DNA from 4 places in the Tissierella sp. QWL-11 genome. Region 3 is predicted to be linked to each of the others. Evidence: riboswitches for the same ligand, from Rfam matches in the RefSeq annotation. Region 3 holds a riboswitch; each other region holds the start of a gene.
What was found. A riboswitch is a leader RNA that binds a small molecule or an ion and turns the genes downstream of it on or off. The one in region 3 is predicted to bind cobalamin.
Positions count from the first base shown of each region.

Region 1 (3,217 bases), 280 kb from region 3:
CTTTCCGCCGCCTATTACTACTATTTTTTTATCTTTTATATCTATCATTATAGGATAAAACATAAATCACCTCTAAATCTGGAATAAGTCCTTTACAATTTCCATATACTGGTCTGGATCTTTTATCTGAGTGGTTTTTAAAGTTTTTATAGGTTCTCTTATGACACTTTTTAGGGCAGATGTAATCATTTTGTCTACTATCTTTTTTTCCCTAGGATCTAAATCAATTTTACGGTTTATGTATTCTAAAGTATTGTTTTTTATAGAAAAGCATCTTTCATTTAGAGACTTTAAAATCGGATCCACCTTTATGGTGTTTAACCAGTCAATATAGGCATCTACATCTTCTTCTATCATAAGAAGTCCTTGTTTTGATAATTTTTCTCTTTCCAACAGATTTTCATTTGAAACCTTTTTTAAATCATCAATATGATATAGGCTTATATTTCCCTTTTCCTTTACGCTATCATCTACATCTCTTGGTATGGCTAAGTCCATAATATATAATGGTTTTTTTATTTCTTTCATATGCTCATTTAAGATAATAGTATGAGGTGCACCAGTTGCTGTTATTAGTATATCTACTTTTTCTAAAATGTCATATCTATTTTTGTACTCTACAGGACTTAGATTTTCATATTCTTCAAATATTTCCTTCAGTTTTCCATGGGTTCTATTGGTATGATATATTTCTTCTAAATCCTCTTCTAATAAATATTTTAATGCAAGCTTAGAAATCTCTCCAGCTCCAATTACTAATGCTCTTTTCCCTTTTAATGAGCCCATCTTTTCTTTTAATAGTTTTATTCCAATATAACTAGTTGATAGTGGTATCTCTGATATCTTCATATGAGTCCTTATTTTTTTCCCTTCAGTTAAGGCACACATAAACAGTCTATTTAGAATTTTTTTACTAAATCCCAGCTCTATGGAGAAATTCATAGCCTCTTTTATTTGGCATAGAATTTGATCTTCTCCCAATACTACAGAGTCAAGTCCTGCAGCCACTGTATATATATGTGATATAACATCTTTTCCCTTTTTTGTAAATAAGTATTCTTCTACTTCTGGAAAATTGAAAAAGCCTTTATAAAAACCTTTTACTTCTTCTATTGCTATATCAATATTTTCACTTACTATATATATTTCACTCCTATTACATGTAGAGATAATTATTAATTCTTCTATAGATTTATCTAAAAGCAAATTTGCCCCTTCTATTTTTTCCGATGTTGTAAAGGATAATTTTTCCCTAACTTCTATAGGAGAAGTGTTATGGCTTACTCCTATTACTCCTAAATTCATATTCTCCCTCCAATTAATACCAACACAAAAACCCCTGACCGATTTAGTCAGGGGTTTAATATATTTAACACATAAAACGACATATATATAAGTCCCACTTCCCGCCGAAGGTCACTTTATACAAACAATTAGGCAGGTATCCTGACTTGTGGATCATCCTACTCTTAACACCTTCCTAGATATGATCTAGTGGTATAAGTTAATTTCGTACCCATTTACAGTAGCGGGGGCTGTATCGGTTTTTCACCGATTTCCCTATTATTCTAAAAGAACCTATTGTTTATAATATTTTATTCTCAATTTTCTTTATCATCTTATCATAGTATTTGGATTTTAGCAATATTAATAAATCACTCTATACTAGATTTTCATTTTCGTCGAATATTCCCATATTATCTCCTGTAGAAAATGATGGATCTTTTAGTACTAAATTATCTTGCATTGTATCTTGGTAAATATCATTTTTGTCATAACCTACATTGTCTTTTCTAGGGTTTATAGAGTAATCCAAGGTTTCATATCTTCTGGATTTAAAACCTCTATTATCTAATACTTCTTTTCTATTTTTACCTTCTTTGTCTTCATCTGAACATTTCAAACAGGTCTTCGCATATGGAATTATTTCTAATCTTTCTTCACCAATCATCTTGTCACAATTTGAACAATACCCATAGTTGTTATCTTCTATATCTTCTAGTGATCTATCTATTTCTTCTATTGTATCTATATATTGATCTTCAAATCCCTTGTCTTGTTCCATCATATATACTTCAGTAGCTATATCCGCTGGATGATTATCATAAGATGATAACTCCCTATCTTGAAACTCTAGAGTATTCTCTTTATTATTTTGTCTACCTTCTAAAGCTTCTAGTACATTCTTTCTCTCTTCTAGTAGTCTATTTTTAAAGTATTCAAGTTTTTTATTGTACATTTAAATTCTCCTTTACATATCTATATCTAATAATATGCCCACTAAAGATATAAATATATAAAGAGCTTTAATTTATCTTTATAGCTTCCATATCATAGTTAAATTGGTTTAATACTAGAGAATTTACTTTCTCATCTTCTTTTATAAAGGTAATCTTTGCATCAACTATTTTATAAAAGAACCTATTTTCATCCATGGGAAATATTGGATATTTTTCTTGTCCCGTAAGCTGGGCAAAAAGGGCCTCATCTTCCCTTGTAATATATACAATTACTCCACCACCCATATCATATTCCCCTACATAACTATCATATATGGAATAGTCTTCTATCTTTACTTCTTCTAACTTCTCAGGGATCTCATAGGGTTTATCAAATATTATATTTAAAATTGTATTTGAAAGGGTTTCTGTATCATACATAGCATTATTTGTTAGGATAATGATTGTGACATCTGAATCTCTAAGGTTTTCTATATATGCAGTAGAACCAAAGGTATTGCCTCCATGGAATATTTGTCTTCCAAAGGGTGACTGTCTTATCATCCATCCATATCCATAACTTATCCCTGGAACCATCTCTATATGCTCTTTAAATATCTTATCTAATGTCTCTTCCTTTACTAATTTTCCCTCTTTTAATGCTCTATCCCATCTATACAGATCCTCTACTGTAGAGTGAATATTTCCTGCCCCATATGCTTGAGTTAAAATAAGTCTATCATCTACTGGTAAGACTTCTAAAAATCCTCCATAAGTATTTACATCTGGGACTTCCACGTCTTTTCCATATGCCACATTTGTATCATTCATATCTAATGGATTAAATATATTTTCTTTTAAATATTCTTCATAGCTCATATTTGATACCTTTTCTACTATTATTCCTAGGATTAGATAGTTTGTATTACTATAATTATATTTTTCTCCTGGGGTAAAGAGTAATGGCTTATCCTCTACTAGTTTAAGCATATTTAAAG
Region 1 covers NZ_CM178750.1:1,765,280-1,768,496, forward strand. Annotated here, with positions in the region: gene AC4PG3_RS08595 (precorrin-2 dehydrogenase/sirohydrochlorin ferrochelatase family protein) at 1-63, opposite strand, end outside; gene hemA (glutamyl-tRNA reductase) at 73-1,305, opposite strand; cobalamin riboswitch at 1,419-1,597, opposite strand; gene AC4PG3_RS08605 (TraR/DksA C4-type zinc finger protein) at 1,661-2,239, opposite strand; gene AC4PG3_RS08610 (serine hydrolase) at 2,307-3,217, opposite strand, start outside.
Region 1: linked by a shared signal. The riboswitch ahead of hemA (glutamyl-tRNA reductase) and the one ahead of AC4PG3_RS10090 (cobyric acid synthase) in region 3 are both predicted to bind cobalamin.

Region 2 (3,217 bases), 920 kb from region 3:
CTTCTGTTTTACACCAGAATACAGATTGTTGTCTAGAATGGTTTTTATTACTTTGAATAGGTTTTTTATTCTTTGAGATGTTTTGAAGTTTCTGTTCTAAGTTTTTTTCTTTTTTTAGTCTTAATTCTTTTTTCTTTACTTCTTCTTTTTGAATTTGTATCTTTACTAAATTAGCCGCTTTTTGATCAACAAGAGTTATATATTTTCTGAATACATCAGGGAAAACGAATTTTTTGGAGCCTGATTTGAAATTTATTTTTACATAATTACCATTACAACTAGTAATGATTCCTTTACCAAAAGTCTTATGTATTACTTTTTTATCAACTAAATGCATTAATTTATACACCTCCATTTCACATATGTAATCTTTTGTTGACGTCATTTTATTGTATCTATATTTAACTTATTCTTATTAATATTATAACACTAAAAGTAAAATAGTTCAAATTTTGTATTGACACAATTGTGGCTTTTGTTATATAATATATTATTTATATAATTAAAAGATATATGTAATTTATCTAGTTTCTAAGTTGTTAAATTATATGGAAGGATTTACTCCTCATTATAATACACAGGAACCTTGTCCTATTTTTGACCTCCAGTCAAATTTGCAATTTTTTTCTTGGTTTCTTTATCTTTTATGACTATAACACTCCGTTGCTGCCCATTTATAGAGGAAGGAGCAAACTGAGTACTTTTAAGGATTTTGTCTAAATCTTCACTTTTTACATCTTTATCTTTATATTTTCTAATAGATACATGATTTGATACAACTTCATAAACTTTATTCATATTATTTTCCTTTCTATTTTTAATTATATATCTTTCAATTCATTTATACACATATTTAATGTAAACTAATCTTATTGTAGTACTATTTAGAATTTATTATATAAATAGAAAATTTTGTAAATTTATTTTTAGTATGAAGTAATGTCAAAATAAACCTTGAAATATATTTAAAATTGTATATAATTGTTGATAGAATAGATTTACAATTTAATACTACATTATGCTTAAGAGATGGAATCAGGTGTAAATCCTGAACAAACCGGTTACTGTGATGCGGAGTAAACTTCAAATGCCACTTAAAGGGAAGGCGGAGGGAACTATGAAGCTAAGTCAGAATACATACTTAAACATTTTAGTATAGTTATTTTCCTGGATATAGAATAACTACTATAGAGTCGTGCAATTTAAACATAAACTTTTAATTTACATAAGTAAATGACATCTATATTCCATGGAATATAGGTGTTTTTTAATGATTTTATTTAATAGAGGGGAATGCAAAGCATGCAAAAGAATCTAATGTCAAATTAGATTACTTTAGAGGAGGAGTTTGATGAAGAACAAGGGTAAAGCTATAAGTTTAGCAGTGTGTATTGGTATTTTAAATGCTCAAATGGCAGCACCTTATTATACCACTATAGCTAGTGCACAGGGAATTACAGAAGAAGTAGATACTAATTCAGAAAATGATTATTCTGAATTAGGGAACTCAGCAAGTGATGACCATGGGAAACAAGACAATGCAGATTCAGAATTAGACAAAGAAGGGACAAGCAAAGAAGGAAACGCTGAAACTGAATCTGACGATTTAAAAGACAATAATGATAATGAAGAAGGGCAATCAGTTGAGGAAGGAGAAGAGACAGAGGAACCAGAAGAAGACCCAGAAGAGGAACCAGAAGAAGACCCAGAAGAGGAACCAGAAGAAGACCCAGAAGAGGAACCAGAAGAAGACCCAGAAGAGGAACCAGAAGAAGAACCAGAAGAAGACCCAGAAGAGGAACCAGAAGAAGACCCAGAAGAGGAACCAGAAGAAGACCCAGAAGAGGAACCAGAAGAAGACCCAGAAGAAGAACCAGAAGAAGACCCAGAAGAAGAACCAGAAGAAGAACCAGAAGAGGAACCAGAAGAAGACCCAGAAGAGGAACCAGAAGAAGACCCAGAAGAAGACCCAGAAGAAGACCCAGAAGAGGAACCAGAAGAAGACCCAGAAGAGGAACCAGAAGAAGAACCAGAAGAGGAACCAGAAGAAGAACCAGAAGAAGACCCAGAAGAGGAACCAGAAGAGGAACCAGAAGAAGAACCAGAAGAGGAACCAGAAGAAGAACCAGAAGAGGAACCAGAAGAGGAACCAGAAGAAGAACCAGAAATACCTGAAGAATTGGATGAAATTTTATTGAAATTTGAATTATTAGATTCCGATTATAAAGGAGAATTACCTGAAAAGGTATCTAGAGAGAATCTAGAAGAAGTATTAAAAAAAATAGGTGAAAATCTGATAAAAGAAACAGATGAAGATATTTTCTTTTCAGTATTTGAAGGTTGGTATGAAGATGAAGCTTTGGAAACTAAGCTTGAAATAGATGAATTAGAAGAGATAGAAAATTTAATATTATATCCTAAATGGGAAGATGTTAAGGAGATAAAAGTTAAATTTCATAATTACTCTAAAATAGATATTTTTCTTCCTGATGATAGAGTAATATCCAAGGGAGAAACTATTGAAATAGAAGAATTAGATCAGAATATACAAGGTTTTACACTTAAAGATTCAGATAAACTCTGGGACTTTGAAGAAGATAAAATAGAAAATAATCTTGAAAGTCTTGAAGATATGAATATTTTAAATTTATTTGCTAAATTAAACTTAGACATAAATATAACAGAATCTTTATCTAAGGGCGGAGACTATAAATTAAAAGGAAAAATATCTTCTGGAGAAGAAGCTAAACTTTTGATAAATCCAGATCTTGGATTTATGGTTGAACAGGTTAAAGTTAAAGATTCAAAAGGAGACATAATAGCTGAAGGAAATAGTGTAGAAGTATTAGAATTCATAGTACCTGAGGAGTCTATGGAAATAGAAATTACATTTATGGAAAGGCCAGAATCTGTAGAAGAGTTAAATATTTCTATCCATGGAAATGGTGGTAAATTTGTAATTGAAGATAAAGAAGAAGAATTACATGAATTTAAAACAGACTATTATACTAATGTAGAAATATTAAATGAATTAGAAGAGTCTATATATAGAAATATAGATATAGATGAATCATTTAAAATTTATGATTTTAAAGGTTGGTTTTTAGACAAGGATGCCACTGAAAAGTTTGATCCAAATATTAAATTAACAGAAGATACGGAAATCTATGCTGGGTGGAAAGTTACTGAAACAGATGAGTTAAACATTAGATTTAAT
Region 2 covers NZ_CM178750.1:339,792-343,008, forward strand. Annotated here, with positions in the region: gene AC4PG3_RS01625 (hypothetical protein) at 1-337, opposite strand, end outside; gene AC4PG3_RS01630 (nitroreductase family protein) at 592-798, opposite strand; cobalamin riboswitch at 984-1,159, shown strand; gene AC4PG3_RS01635 (InlB B-repeat-containing protein) at 1,352-3,217, shown strand, end outside.
Region 2: linked by a shared signal. The riboswitch ahead of AC4PG3_RS01635 (InlB B-repeat-containing protein) and the one ahead of AC4PG3_RS10090 (cobyric acid synthase) in region 3 are both predicted to bind cobalamin.

Region 3 (3,217 bases):
CAATAGTATTTTAAATCCTCTTTTAACATCAAATTTACCAATAGATGATATGATCATAAGCAAGGCTGTAATTCTTGCAGGGATAAAGTTTAATATATCATCCACTTTAGCAGGGAAATATCCTATATCCTTGTATTTTTCATCCATATACCCAAGCATTGAATCCATTGTATTTACAAATTTATACATCATGCCTCCTGGAGCTCCAAATAATATTATAAAAAATAAAGGAGCTATAATTCCATCTGATGTGTTCTCACTTATGGTCTCTACAGTAGCATTGATTATTTCTTCTTCATTTAAATTTTTAGTATCTCTACCAACTATATAAGATAATCGATTTCTACCTTGATCTATTCCTTCATTAAGAGCTTGTACTATCTTTCTCCCTTCAAAGGCTAAAGACTTGGCTGCTATAGCTGTATAGATTAAGTAAATATTCACAATATAATATGCTACATCATAAGGTTTTAAAATCTTTAATATGTAAAAGGTCATAAAAAACCCTAAGAATATATTTATAATTACTATAAAAAATCCCACAAGCTTTAGTGAATCCTCAAAAAACTTTCTAGCTAATCTTTCCTCAAAACCAATTACTTTTCCCATAAGCTTGACAGGATGAGGAAAGCTATAGGGATCTCCTATGAAAAAATCTAATATTGATCCCAATATTACACTAATCATTTTTCAATTCCCATTAATTTATATATATATTTTATGTCCATATTCTCCCTTAATACATTAGATAGTTTATCTAATTCATTTTCCAATTCTTCATCACTTTGAGGATTATTATTACATCTTTTGTCATAATCTATAAGAGTATCTTCATCTACTAGTTCTAATTTTACATATGGAATTGTGCCTACTACAGGGATGTTTAACATCTCTTCTATCATCTTTATCCCTGAATCTAAAAGAGTTCTATCTCCTCTAAACTTATTAATTATAAGTCCCTTTATCCTTTGTCTTTCATCTTCTTCTAAAAGCATAACTGTTCCATATAAAGATGCAAATACACCGCCTCTGTCTATGTCAGCAACTAGCAATACTGGTGAATCCGCCATCTTAGCCATTCCCATATTGACTATATCATTTTGCTTTAAATTTATTTCAGCAGGACTTCCCGCTCCCTCTATAACGACAATATCATTTTCTTTTTCTATTTTATGAAAAGTTTCCTTTATCATGTCTTTTAAACTATTTTTAAATTCAAAGTATTCCCTAGCATCCATCTCATATTTTTCTTCACCTTTTATAATTACCTTTGACTTTCTGTCTGTTTGGGGTTGTAATAGTATTGGATTCATATCTGGATGAGGGTCTACCCCTGCTGCTTTTGCCTGTAGAGCTTGAGCTGTACTCATTTTTGCACCTTCAGCAGTCTGGAAATATTTAGAAGACATGTTTTGAGATTTAAAAGGTATGACATTATACCCATCTTCTCTAAACATCTTACACAATCCTGTGACCATTAAGCTCTTCCCTGCTGAAGAAGTAGTTCCTTGAACCATTATATTCATTGTTTTCCTCCTATAAATAAAAATAATATTAGTCTAAGAAAGATTTTGACCTTTAAGGAGGTAACCCATTATATGGATTTTAGAAGATAGATACTCTCTTAGACTATTATTTATTATTGATTGAATTAAAAAAGTCCTTTTCTCTAGAGAAAAGGACTGGCATATACTAATATAATTAAGCAAAGTAAATCATATTTTGCACATTAAAACCATGACTTCCCTCCGAAGTTGTTTTACTCATCTATTAGGCAGGTCTCCTGACTTATGAATCATACCAAACCGACACCTTCCCAGATTTCTCCAGTGGCATTAAGTTGATTTAGTCATCATTTACAGTAACGGGGGTTGCATGGGATTTTCACCCATTTCCCTTTTAATTTTAAAACCTAAAGATATTATTTAATTTTCAAGTTTATCTTAACATATAAAAATACTATTTGCAAACATTATTTTTTATTAATTTAGACAATATTTTTACATTTATACCTATATGATTAACATTCATAAATAATATTATATAAATAATAACTTTTGCTGTAATCCCTTATTTTAAGAATAAAATAGACACCCCTACTATGGAAATAACAGCTCCTAGGACTTCTCTAAACTTTAGTTTTTCCTTATATAAAAATATGGAAAATGGAATTATAGTAACAGGCATTATAGAGGTTATAGTAGCAGATATGCCTGCTGTAGTCTTTTGTAATGAAAATAATTGCAAAGAAACTCCTAAAAATGGACCAAAAAGTGCTCCTAAACTTATGTAAGTCATAGCTTTTTTATTTTTAATTGCTATTTTCAAATCTCCCCATTTACCTAGATATAAAAAAAGTAGTATAAATCCAATAAATCCCGATATAATTCTAATTTGAGTAGCTGCAAAAGGACTATAATCTCCTATTCCTATTTTACTAAATATCATTCCCACAGATTGCCCTACAACTCCTATAAATGCATATGTAAGTCCCTTAACGCTGTGATTTATCTTTATCTTTTTTTCATTTGTATCTTTTCCCAAGATTACAATTGAAATACCAAACATAGTTAACATCATACCTAAGATTCCCACAAGAGAAACCTTCTCTCCTAAAAACAAAAATGCCAATAATGCTGTTATAGGAGGACTTGCAGCAGTCATTAGCATCCCTACTCTAGTACCTATTTCTAAATAAGATTGAAATAAAAATAGATCTCCTATAAAAAAACCTACTAATCCTGAAATTCCAAGAAAAGTCCAATTATGTAAACTAGCATCTAGGGGTAGTAATTGCCCCCTGTAAAAATAAGTAAACACACTTAACAAAAAAAATCCTATTATCAATCTAATAAAATTAACTGCTAAAGTTCCTACCTTTCTACCAGCTATTTCAAAGCATACTCCATTTAGTGTATAGCAAATGGCTGTCCCTAAGGCAGCCATTTCTCCAATCAAAGCTAACATTTATTTTCCCCACTTTATTATTTTCTATTTTTCATCTTCAATGTCTATTCCCAATCTTTCCATTACTCTTTTTTCGTTTATCTCTGATATTTTTTTGTTTATATAGTCATATCCATTTGGTCTATGTGGAATAAGACAAGCACTACAGTCTTTTATTCCATGTTTATCTTTATAATTTCCTCCACACTCTTCCAAGAAATAAAGTGGACAATAACAAAACATACAGTTAAATTCCTCCACATTATCTACA
Region 3 covers NZ_CM178750.1:2,044,080-2,047,296, forward strand. Annotated here, with positions in the region: gene cbiB (adenosylcobinamide-phosphate synthase CbiB) at 1-687, opposite strand, end outside; gene AC4PG3_RS10090 (cobyric acid synthase) at 684-1,526, opposite strand; cobalamin riboswitch at 1,757-1,930, opposite strand; gene AC4PG3_RS10095 (DMT family transporter) at 2,071-2,967, opposite strand; gene AC4PG3_RS10100 (cysteine-rich small domain-containing protein) at 2,992-3,217, opposite strand, start outside.

Region 4 (3,217 bases), 1.3 Mb from region 3:
CGATATAATACCTAGGCTTATGCCTAACAAACTTGTTATAGCTATGGAATATGTAGCTAACTTAAAAGTCACAGGTAATTTTCTTTTAATCATTTCTGATACGGATTCGTTATTAGAATATGACTTTCCTAAATCACCTTTAATTACACCTTTTACCCAATCAAGATATTGAAGATGCACTGGTTTATTTAATCCCAGGTCTTCTCGCCTTTCTTCTATTTGCTTTGGTGTAGGGCTAAAGTTTCCACTTCTACTCAATGATAATTCAGCTGGATCTCCTGGGCTTATTAAACCCAGAAGAAAAGCAATTATTGTTATTCCAGCTAATACTATAAAAAGAGATTTAATTCTTTCCATAATATATTTTTTCATATTACTTAGCCCATTCTATTTCAGGCAATTCTAAACCATACATTTCTGCTTTATAATTTGTCAATTTATTTGTATGTCCCATAATATTAGTATCATTAAATAAAGGGAATATTGGATAAGTTGTTGTAGATAGTTCTTGAACCTCATTATATATTTCTTCTAATTTATCAACATCTAACTCTTGATCTGCTCTTGTCATCAAACTATTTACTTCTTCATTGTTATAGCCTAAGCTATAATTCCCATTATGATCACCTGAAACTAGCATAAATCTTCTAAATATTGTAGATGGTTCTCCATTTGAAAGACCTTGTTGTAGTCTTGCAAATCCAAAATCTCCTTCTTTTAACTTTTCTCGTATAACTGAATATTCCATAGGCTGTATCTTAACATCTATACCTATCTCGGCTAACCAAGGTGCTATTAATTCTGCTTCAGTCTTTTGCGTTGGAGCATTCCCATTTATATAATAAACTGTCTCTAGTCTTTCTTCTCCAAGAACTTCCTTTGCTAATTTTTTAGCTTTTTCCATATCCTCTTCAACTGAAAAGTCTTTATAAAAAGGAGTTGAATAATTTAATATATTAGTCGTCGGAGATCCATAGCCAAAGTAAACTACATCTACTATCTCTTGACGATTTAAAGCCAAGCTTATGGCTTCTTTTAATCTAAGATCATTAAATGGTTCTTTTTCACCATTAATAACCAAAAATCTTATCATGGTAGAGCCAGTAGTAACTACTGAAAATTTATCATCCTTCTTTAGTTCTTCAGCTAAAGCAGGTGTTAATGAATCTAAGTCCAATGTTCCATGAATCTCTCCTGCTTTTAAAGCAGAATACCTAGTATCTACATCTGGAATCGATCTTATTTTTAAGGATTTTGCTCTTGCCTTTTCTCCCCAATATTCTTCATTTCTTTCTAGCATTACAAAGTCGTCTTTCTTGTTTTCAGTGATTTTAAAAGGGCCTGTCCCAATTGCAATTCCATTGAAATTTCCTTCTTCATCAAAGTTTTCTGGACTATATATCGGACTTCCAAAATTAACCATTCTATATAGTTGTGTTGGTTTAGGTTCTTCAAAGACTAACTTAAACTCATAGTCTCCAGTTTTCTCATAAGAAACTAATCCAGGATAGTGTGAGTCTATATCTAGTGGATAGTAAGAAGAAGGCTTTACTCCTATACTCATTCTATCAAAGTTAGCTATAACAGCATCTGCATTAAAGTCTTGTCCATCATGAAACTTTACGCCTTCCCTTAGTTTAAATGTCCATTCCTTTCCATCATCTGACATTTTCCATTCTTCCGCTAAAGATGGTACAGGTTCTCCATTTTTTCCTTGTCTTATAAGTGGTTCCCAAACATATAAAATAGAACTACAATAATATCCATCCTCTTCTCCTGGTGCTAAATGTCTTTTACCTCCTAAGACAATTGTCTCGTCTTTCTCTACTGCTTCTTCGCTGTTAGTTTCTTGTATGTCTTCATTATTACTCTGGCATCCTACCAATGCCAAAGAAAATATTAATGAAAAAACTAAGAAAATTCTTAAACCTCTCTTGTTTAAATTGTTTAGCATATAATTCCTCCATTATAGTATTTGAATTATAAATAAACAATATAAAACCAACTCCTCTGGATCGGAAGAGTTTGGTTATATATAGGTACTCAGACTTAGTCTTACGACATCACTGTAGCGTCACTGTGAAGGATTTTCACCTTACTTCCCCTTTTTAGTCTATTTATTTTTCTCAATCCATTATATAATGAATTGATATAAAGAGCAACATATTTAAAAACAAAGATAGTTATCATCAGAATGATATCTCCTGCTAGTCCTATATCTAAAACTCAATGATTATAGGAATATTTTCATTCTAGATTTGTATTTTTCAATGGTTGTAGTATTTGTATTATTTGATTTATCTGTGTCTATTTGGTGTTTAGAAGTTTTTAGTATTGTTTTAGTACTATAGAATGTAACCTGTGATTTACCCTATGTAGTAGGATATAGGATAGTTAAAATTTTTCTAAAATATTTTCCACATAATAATTAATACCTTCTTTTGAATCAATACTAATAATTTTATGAGCACTAATAATATAGTCCTCTCTAGACAGAGTTTCATCAATTAATTTAATTATATCAATAACATAATTCTCATTTGCTTTTATATTCAATGTTTTATATAATTGATTTCCTGTCTCAGACAACATATAAATACCAAAATCAATATCTTTATATTCTTTGTTTTTCCCCTTAATTATACCTAAAACTTCGGAATTATATATTTTACAATCTATATCACTATTTACTTTTGTTTTTAATGATAGTCCATTTGATTTAACCAACCCACATTCTTCTAATAATAAAATACTTAATAAATGTTATATTATATTTATTAAGTATTTTATTGTTGTTATAAATGCAAATATCATTATTTATTGTAACAATAAATTCACATAATCTTTCAAATCTTTTAGCCTCATCAGCAGAAATATTACGTAATGCTTCTAATGTTCTAAGGCTATATGTTGTAGGTTGTCTAACTTCTCCAGCTAGTATTTTTCCCCATAATTCTTGCATTTCTTGATTACTAATATCTTCTATAGAATTCATAAATCTTAAAATCCAATCTGTATCAACACTCTCTTCTGAAACTTCTTCCTCTTCTTCAAGTTCAGAATAAGCATATCCTATTACAGTTTCTATATTTTGTTGTTTTTGTATTTCTTGAAAAATGAATCTTTCTCCTGTTCTCTTAAGTAATTCTTCAACATTAGAAGAATCAATTTCAATTTCACCATCTTTATAACTGATGGGAAGATCAATATTCTCATT
Region 4 covers NZ_CM178750.1:753,527-756,743, reverse strand. Annotated here, with positions in the region: gene AC4PG3_RS03675 (ABC transporter permease) at 1-372, opposite strand, end outside; gene AC4PG3_RS03670 (ABC transporter substrate-binding protein) at 374-1,954, opposite strand; adenosylcobalamin (AdoCbl) riboswitch at 1,997-2,118, opposite strand; gene AC4PG3_RS03665 (hypothetical protein) at 2,395-2,727, opposite strand; gene AC4PG3_RS03660 (DUF2806 domain-containing protein) at 2,720-3,217, opposite strand, start outside.
Region 4: linked by a shared signal. The riboswitch ahead of AC4PG3_RS03670 (ABC transporter substrate-binding protein) and the one ahead of AC4PG3_RS10090 (cobyric acid synthase) in region 3 are both predicted to bind cobalamin.